Regions from separate parts of the Diaphorobacter sp. LR2014-1 genome, predicted to be linked through region 1. Evidence: predicted binding sites of a transcription regulator. Region 1 holds the regulator's gene; the other holds the start of a gene.
The links. Region 1 encodes sigma-54, which starts transcription at its own class of promoters, with help from an activator protein. Its sites were predicted from a motif close to TGGCANGNAANCTGCTTT; they were not measured.

Region 1 (3,404 bases):
GCCTGGTGCGGCAATAGCTTCTCGAAGGCAAAGCGCCGCTGCAGGCCCGGCGCGATGCGGCAGGCGATCTGCGCGGCCTCGATGACCACGGTGCCGCTGCCGCAGCAGGGGTCGTACAGCGGCAGCGGCTGCTCGCCATGCGGGTCCCAGCCGGTGGCGGCGATCATCGCCGCGGCCAGCGTTTCCTTGAGCGGCGCGTCGCCCTTGTCCTCGCGCCAGCCGCGTTTGAACAGCGGCTCGCCCGAGGTGTCGATGTAGATCTGGGCGCGGTCGCTGGTCAAGTGCAGGTGCACGCGCACGTCGGGCCACTGCGTCTGCACGTCGGGACGCACGCCGGCCTTGGCGCGGAAGCGGTCGGCCACGGCATCCTTCACGCGCAGCGCGGCGAAGTTCAGGCTCTTGAGCGGGCTGTGCTGGGCCGTCACCTCCACCTTGAAGCTCTGGCGCGGGGTGAACCAGATCTCCCAGGCCACGTCGGCCGCGGCGGCATAGATGTCGTCCTCGTTGCGGTAGGGCCGCTCGGCCAGTTGCACCAGCACGCGTTGCGCCAGGCGGCTGTGCAGGTTCAGGCGCAGCGCGTCGCGCCAGGAGGCGCGCAGCAGCACGCCCGCGCGGCCCACGAGCAGGTCCTGCCCGGCCAGCCCCGTGAGGCTGTGCACCTCGTCGGCCAGATAGCCCTCCACGCCAGCGGCGCAGGGCAAAAAGAGTTGAAGCTGGTTCATTGCGGCTGTGCTGCGCGCTGCAGCAATGGCTGGAGCACGGATTCAGGAATGGGTGCGGGCTTGCGGGCCGCACGGTCGATGAAGACGATGCCGGTCTTGCCGCGCGCGATCTCGCGCCCCTGGCTCTTCTCGGTCAACCGGAAGACGAGGTCGAAGCCGTAGCGGTTGAAGTCCTGCGGCGTCATCTCCACGCGCAGCGTCTCGCCGTGGAACGCCTCGGACTTGTACTGCGCCACGATGTCGCCCACCACGGTGGACAGGCCCGCCACGTCGGCCTCGGGGTAGCCCAGCGACTTGAAGAAACGCACGCGCGCCTCGGACACGAGGCTGAGCAACTGCGCGTTGTCCAGGTGCCCGCCCTGGTTGACATGGCTGATGTAGATCTGCAGCTCGGTACTGAAGCCGAAGTGCGGGGGAAGGTCGAAGACGACGCGTGCCATGGTTCAAAGTGCCTTGCGGATGTTGGCCGGGGCGATCTTGAGCGCCTCACGGTATTTGGCCACGGTGCGGCGCGCACATTCAATGCCCTGCTCCTTGAGCATCTCGGCGATCTGGCTGTCCGACAGCGGCTTGTGCGGGTTCTCGGCCGCGATGAACTGCTTGATGAGCGCGCGCACGGCCGTGCTGGAGGCGTTGCCGCCGGTTTCGGTGCCCAGCCCCGAGCCGAAGAAATACTTGAGTTCGTAGGTGCCTTGCGGCGTGGCCATGTACTTGGCGGTGGTCACGCGGCTGATGGTGGACTCGTGCAGGCCCAGTTCATCGGCAATGTCGCGCAGCACCAGCGGGCGCATGGCCAGTTCGCCATGCACGAAGAAGTTCTTCTGCCGCTCCACGATGGCGCGCGACACGCGCAGGATGGTGTCAAAACGCTGCTGGATGTTCTTGATGAACCAACGCGCCTCCTGCAGCCGTGCCTGCAGCGCCTGGTGGCCTTCGCCACGGCCGCCGCGCAACGCACCGGCGTAGATGTCGTGCACGCGCAGGCGCGGCATCACGTCCGGGTTGAGCTGCACGCTGAAGTTCTGCTGTCCGCCGCGGCCGGTTTTCTTGACGATCACGTCGGGCACGATGATGTTGCGGTCCACGTCGGCAAAGCGCCTGCCCGGGCGTGGCTCCAGCCGCGCGATCAAGGCCATCGCGGCGCGCGTGCGCTCTTCGCTGGTGCCGCAGGCCTGCGCCAGGCGGCGCACGTCGCGCTTGGCCAGCAGGTCCAGCGGCTGGCCGCAAATGGCCAGCGCGGCCTGGATCACGTCGGGGTCGCCCTCTTCGTCCTGGTCCATCGCACGCAACTGCAGCGTGAGGCATTCGGCCAGTCCGCGCGCGCCCACGCCCGCGGGCTCCAGGCTTTGCAGCAGGCGCAGCGCGACTGTGAAGCGGTGCACCAATTCATCGAGTTGCTCGGGGTCTTCGGTGCCCGCCAGGCTGGCGGCCAGGTCCTGCAGCGACTCGTCCAGGTAGCCGTCGTCGTTCAGCGATTCGATGAGGAAGCGCAGCGCGGCCATGTCCAGCTCGGACAGGCGCAGCGCCAGCGCCTGGCGGTGCAGGAAGGCCGTGAGCGACTCCTGGCTGCGGGCCAGCTCGGTGGCGTCCACCTCGTCGTCGCTCCCCGCGCCGGCACCGTTGCGTGCCGGGGCGTCGCCGCCCCACTCGCTGTCGTCGGGCGCCAGGTCTACCGAGCCGTCGCCTTCCCAGTCCGCGGGTTCGGCCGTGGATTCGGCTGTGGAGGTTTCTGCATCATTTTGGCTTGTAGCGCTTTCCTGCCCTGCGCTGACAGCTCCTGAATAAATAGCATCTTCGACTTCTCGGTCTTGCTCGCTCACCGGTGCATCGGCCTGGGCCAGGCCGAACTCCTCGCGCGGGGCCTCTTCCAGCGTGCGCTCCAGGAAGGGGTTCTCGTCGAGCATTTGCTCGACCTCCTGGGCCAGCTCCAGCGTGGACAGCTGCAGCAGGCGGATCGACTGCTGCAACTGCGGTGTGAGCGCCAGGTGCTGCGAGACGCGCAGCGACAGGCCGGGCTTCATGGCCTGCAACCCACTGTCTGGTCCTGCATCGCGCCGTGGTCGCCCATCACTCTCACATGCGGAAGTGCTCGCCCAGGTACACCCGGCGCACTTCCGCGTTGTCGACGATGTCCGACGGCGTACCCTGAGCCAGCACCTGGCCGTCGCTGATGATGAAGGCGTGGTCGCAGATGCCCAGCGTCTCACGCACGTTGTGGTCGGTGATCAGCACGCCAATGCCGCGCGCCTTGAGAAAGCCAATGATGCGCTGGATCTCGATCACGGCGATCGGGTCGATGCCGGCGAAGGGCTCATCCAGCAGGATGAAGCGCGGCTGCGTGGCCAGCGCGCGCGCGATCTCCACGCGCCGGCGCTCGCCGCCCGACAGCGCCAGTGCAGGCGACTTGCGCAGGTGGTCCACGCGCAGTTCCTGCAGCAGCGCGGTCAGGCGCCGCTCCACCTCGGCGCGCGGCAGGGAGCGGCCGGCCTCGTCGGTCTGCAGCTCCAGCACCGCGCGCACGTTGTCTTCGACATTGAGCTTGCGAAAGATCGAGGCTTCCTGCGGCAGGTACGACAGGCCCAGCCGCGAGCGCCGGTGGATGGGCATGTCCGTCACGTCCTGCCCGTCGATGCTGATGCGGCCGCCGTCGCTGCGCACCAGGCCGACGATCATGTAGAACGA
Region 2 (3,404 bases), on a different contig from region 1:
CCGTCGGCCGCCAGCAGGCCGCCACCCCAGACGATGTGGGCCATGGGCACGTAGCTGAAGGTGAACCACAGCAGCGCGAAGATGAGCACGGCCGCAAAACGCATGCGTTCCGCAAAGGAGCCCACGATCAGCGCCACGGTGATGGCCGCGAACGTGCCCTGGAAGGCGATGAACACGTATTCGGGAATGGTCGCCAGCGCACCAAAGGTTTCCTGGCTCACGCCCTTCAGGAAGAGCTTGGACAGGTCGCCCACGAATTGGCCCTCGCCGGAGAACGCGAGGCTATAGCCATAGATGGACCACAGCAGCGACACCAGGGCAAAGATCACGAACACCTGCATCAGCACGGACAGCATGTTCTTGGTGCGGCCCAGCCCCCCGTAGAACAGGGCCAGGCCCGGGATGATCATCAGGATCACGAGCAGCGTGGAGGTCAGCATCCAAGCGGTGTCGCCCGAGTCCACCTTGGGCGCGGCGGGCGCCTCTGCCGCGGGGGCGGGTGCGGGTGCCGCAGCAGGTGCTGCGACGGGCTCGGCAGCGGGCGCAGGCGCGGGGGCGACGGCCACGGGCTCCGAAGCCGCCGCGGCCGCGTCGGGTGCCTGGGCCAGCGCGCCGGCGCCACCGGCCAGCAGGCTTGCACCGATCAGTAGGGAAGCAAATAGTTTTTTCATGGCAGATCTCTGGGTCGGGAGGGACGAATGCCTGTGCGGCGCGCGCTCACAGGGCTTCCTGGCCGGTCTCGCCGGTGCGGATGCGCACCACCTGCTCCAGGTGCGCCACGAAGATCTTGCCGTCGCCGATCTTGCCGGTGCGGGCCGCGCCTTCGATGGCCTCGATGACGCGTTCCACCAGCTCGTCGGCCACGGCGGCCTCGATCTTCACCTTGGGCAGGAAGTCCACGACGTACTCGGCGCCGCGGTACAGCTCGGTATGGCCCTTCTGGCGGCCGAAGCCCTTCACCTCGGTCACGGTGATGCCCTGTACGCCGATGTCCGACAGGGACTCGCGCACCTCGTCGAGCTTGAAGGGTTTGATGATGGCGGTGACCATTTTCATGATCGGTTCCTTGTCGAGAGTTAGAGGGTCTTGGTGAGGGAGACGATCAGGCGGGCCTTGTTGGCATCGCCGAAGAAGCCCTTCTTGTTGGCTCCAGCAACCGCCGCGGACAACGAAAGGCCGGCGCCGAAGTCGTAGGCGCCGCCCACGCTGTAGTCCACGTAGTTGGGCACGCCCAGGTCCTTGATGTCGCTGGCAAAGCGCGTGTAGCCCACGGACGCCTTCAGCGTGACGCTGGGCGCAACCTCCTGCGCAAACGCCAGGTTCAGGTAGCCCGTGTTGCGCCCACGGTTGCTGGAGGTCTTGGCGCCCGCCCAGCCGAAGTAATCCTTGGACACGGTGTGCGAGTACTTGGCCGTGAACGGGCCGTATGTGGCCGCACCGTACAGCTCGGTGGTGTTGCCGCTGGTGTTGCCCGGGTACACATACGTGAGCGCGCCCACATCCAGGTCCACCTCGCCGGCCTTGAATTTGTAGCCACCGTAGAAGTCGGCCTCGATGGAGTTGCCGGACAGCCAGTCCACGCTGGAGTTCCAGTTACCCACATAGAAGCCGCTGTCGCCAAAGCTGTAGTCGAACCCGCCCTGGATGGCCGGGTTCACGGCCTTGATGCGGTTCACGTCCTGGTCCTGGCCGCGGAACTTGTAGTTGCTGGTCAGCGCCACATTGGCAGTGAGCTGGGCGCTGGCAAGGCCCGGTACGGCGACGGCCGCAAAAGCGAGGGCCAGGGTCTTGAGGGAAAAGCGGTGCATGGTTCCTCCAGTGTTGGGCGACGGTTGACACCCCCTCAATGCATGGACCGTGCCACCCCGAAATCCGCCCCGCGACGGCCTGCCGGGTACCATCCTGAGACATACGTGCAGTCACAGGGGTTGCAGCCCGGCGCATTTCGCACCAGCCTGGTGCAGGGCCGCCCCCTGGCGCATCCCGTCGCCATGGTTGCACGCACATGCCTGGGGAGATCCGTTGCGATGAGTCTTGCTTTGGTGCAAAGCCGCGCCCTGCTGGGCCTGCACGCGCCCGCCGTTACGGTGGAAGTACACCTGGCCAACGGGTTGCCCAGCTTCGCGCTGGTGGGCCTGGCCGATGTCGAGGTCAAGGAGGCGCGCGAGCGCGTGCGCTCCGCGCTGCAGAACGCCGGGCTGGAATTCCCGGCCAACAAGAAGATCACCGTGAACCTGGCGCCGGCCGATCTGCCCAAAGACTCCGGCCGCTTCGACCTGCCGATCGCGCTGGGCATCCTGGCCGCGAGCGGGCAGATCGACGCGGCCCGGTTGGACGGCTGGGAGTTCGCCGGCGAGCTATCGCTGTCGGGCCTGCTGCGCCCGGTGCGCGGCGCCCTGGCGACCAGCTTGGCGCTGCGCGCGCTGGCGCAGCCCGTACGCACGGTGCTTCCCCCCGGCAGCGCCGAAGAAGCTGCGCTGGTGCCGGGCACCGAGATCTACCGCGCGCACCACCTGTTGGACGTGGTACGCCAGTTCGTGCCCGTGCCCCCGCCGAACGATGATGGCGCGGACGACGGCGGTTGGCAGCGGCTGCAACCCGCGCCGCCGGCCCCGGCCACCGATGGCCCGGACCTGGCCGACGTGAAGGGGCAGGCCGCGGCCAAGCGCGCACTGGAGATCGCTGCCGCAGGCGGGCACGGGCTGCTGCTCGTGGGGCCCCCGGGCTCGGGCAAGTCCATGCTGGCCCAGCGTTTTGCCGGGCTGCTGCCCCCGATGGGGGTGGAGCAAGCGCTGGAGAGCGCGGCCATTGCCAGCCTGGCCGGGCGCTTCAGCCCCGCGCAGTGGATGCAGCGCACCACAGCCAGCCCGCACCACAGCTGCAGCGCGATCGCACTGGTGGGCGGGGGCTCGCCGCCGCGCCCGGGCGAGATCTCGCTCGCGCACGAAGGCGTGCTCTTCCTCGATGAATTCCCCGAATTCGCCCGCAGCGCCCTGGAAGCGCTGCGCGAGCCGCTGGAGAGCGGGCGCATCACCATTGCCCGGGCGGCGCAGCGCGCCGAGTTCCCGGCGCGCTTTCAGCTCGTGGCGGCCATGAACCCCTGCCCCTGTGGTTTTGCGGGCTCGCACCAGCGCGCCTGCCGCTGCACACCCGACCAGATCGCGCGCTACCAGGGCAAGCTCAGCGGCCCGCTGCTGGACCGCATCGACCTGCATGTGGAGGTGCCCGCGCTGCCGCCCGAGGAACTGCTGGGCGCCCCGCCCGGCGAACCCAGCGGCGCCGTGCGCGAACGCGTGGCCCGCGCGCACGAACGAGCGCTCCAGCGCCAGGGCAAGGCCAACCAGGCATTGCAGGGTCAGGAGCTGGAACAGATGGCGGCGCTGGACGCGCCGGCCGCGCGGTTC

Region 2: the regulator sigma-54 is predicted to act here: its motif matches at 1,846-1,863, upstream of BV908_RS00430 (TorF family putative porin).

Annotation. Positions count from the first base shown of each region.
Region 1 is NZ_MTBE01000024.1:22,222-25,625, forward strand. It holds gene BV908_RS15330 (THUMP domain-containing protein) at 1-722, opposite strand, end outside; gene BV908_RS15335 (thioesterase family protein) at 719-1,162, opposite strand; gene BV908_RS15340 (RNA polymerase factor sigma-54) at 1,166-2,743, opposite strand; gene lptB (LPS export ABC transporter ATP-binding protein) at 2,796-3,404, opposite strand, start outside.
Region 2 is NZ_MTBE01000001.1:79,253-82,656, forward strand. It holds gene amt (ammonium transporter) at 1-671, opposite strand, end outside; gene glnK (P-II family nitrogen regulator) at 718-1,056, opposite strand; gene BV908_RS00430 (TorF family putative porin) at 1,077-1,808, opposite strand; gene BV908_RS00435 (YifB family Mg chelatase-like AAA ATPase) at 2,028-3,404, shown strand, end outside.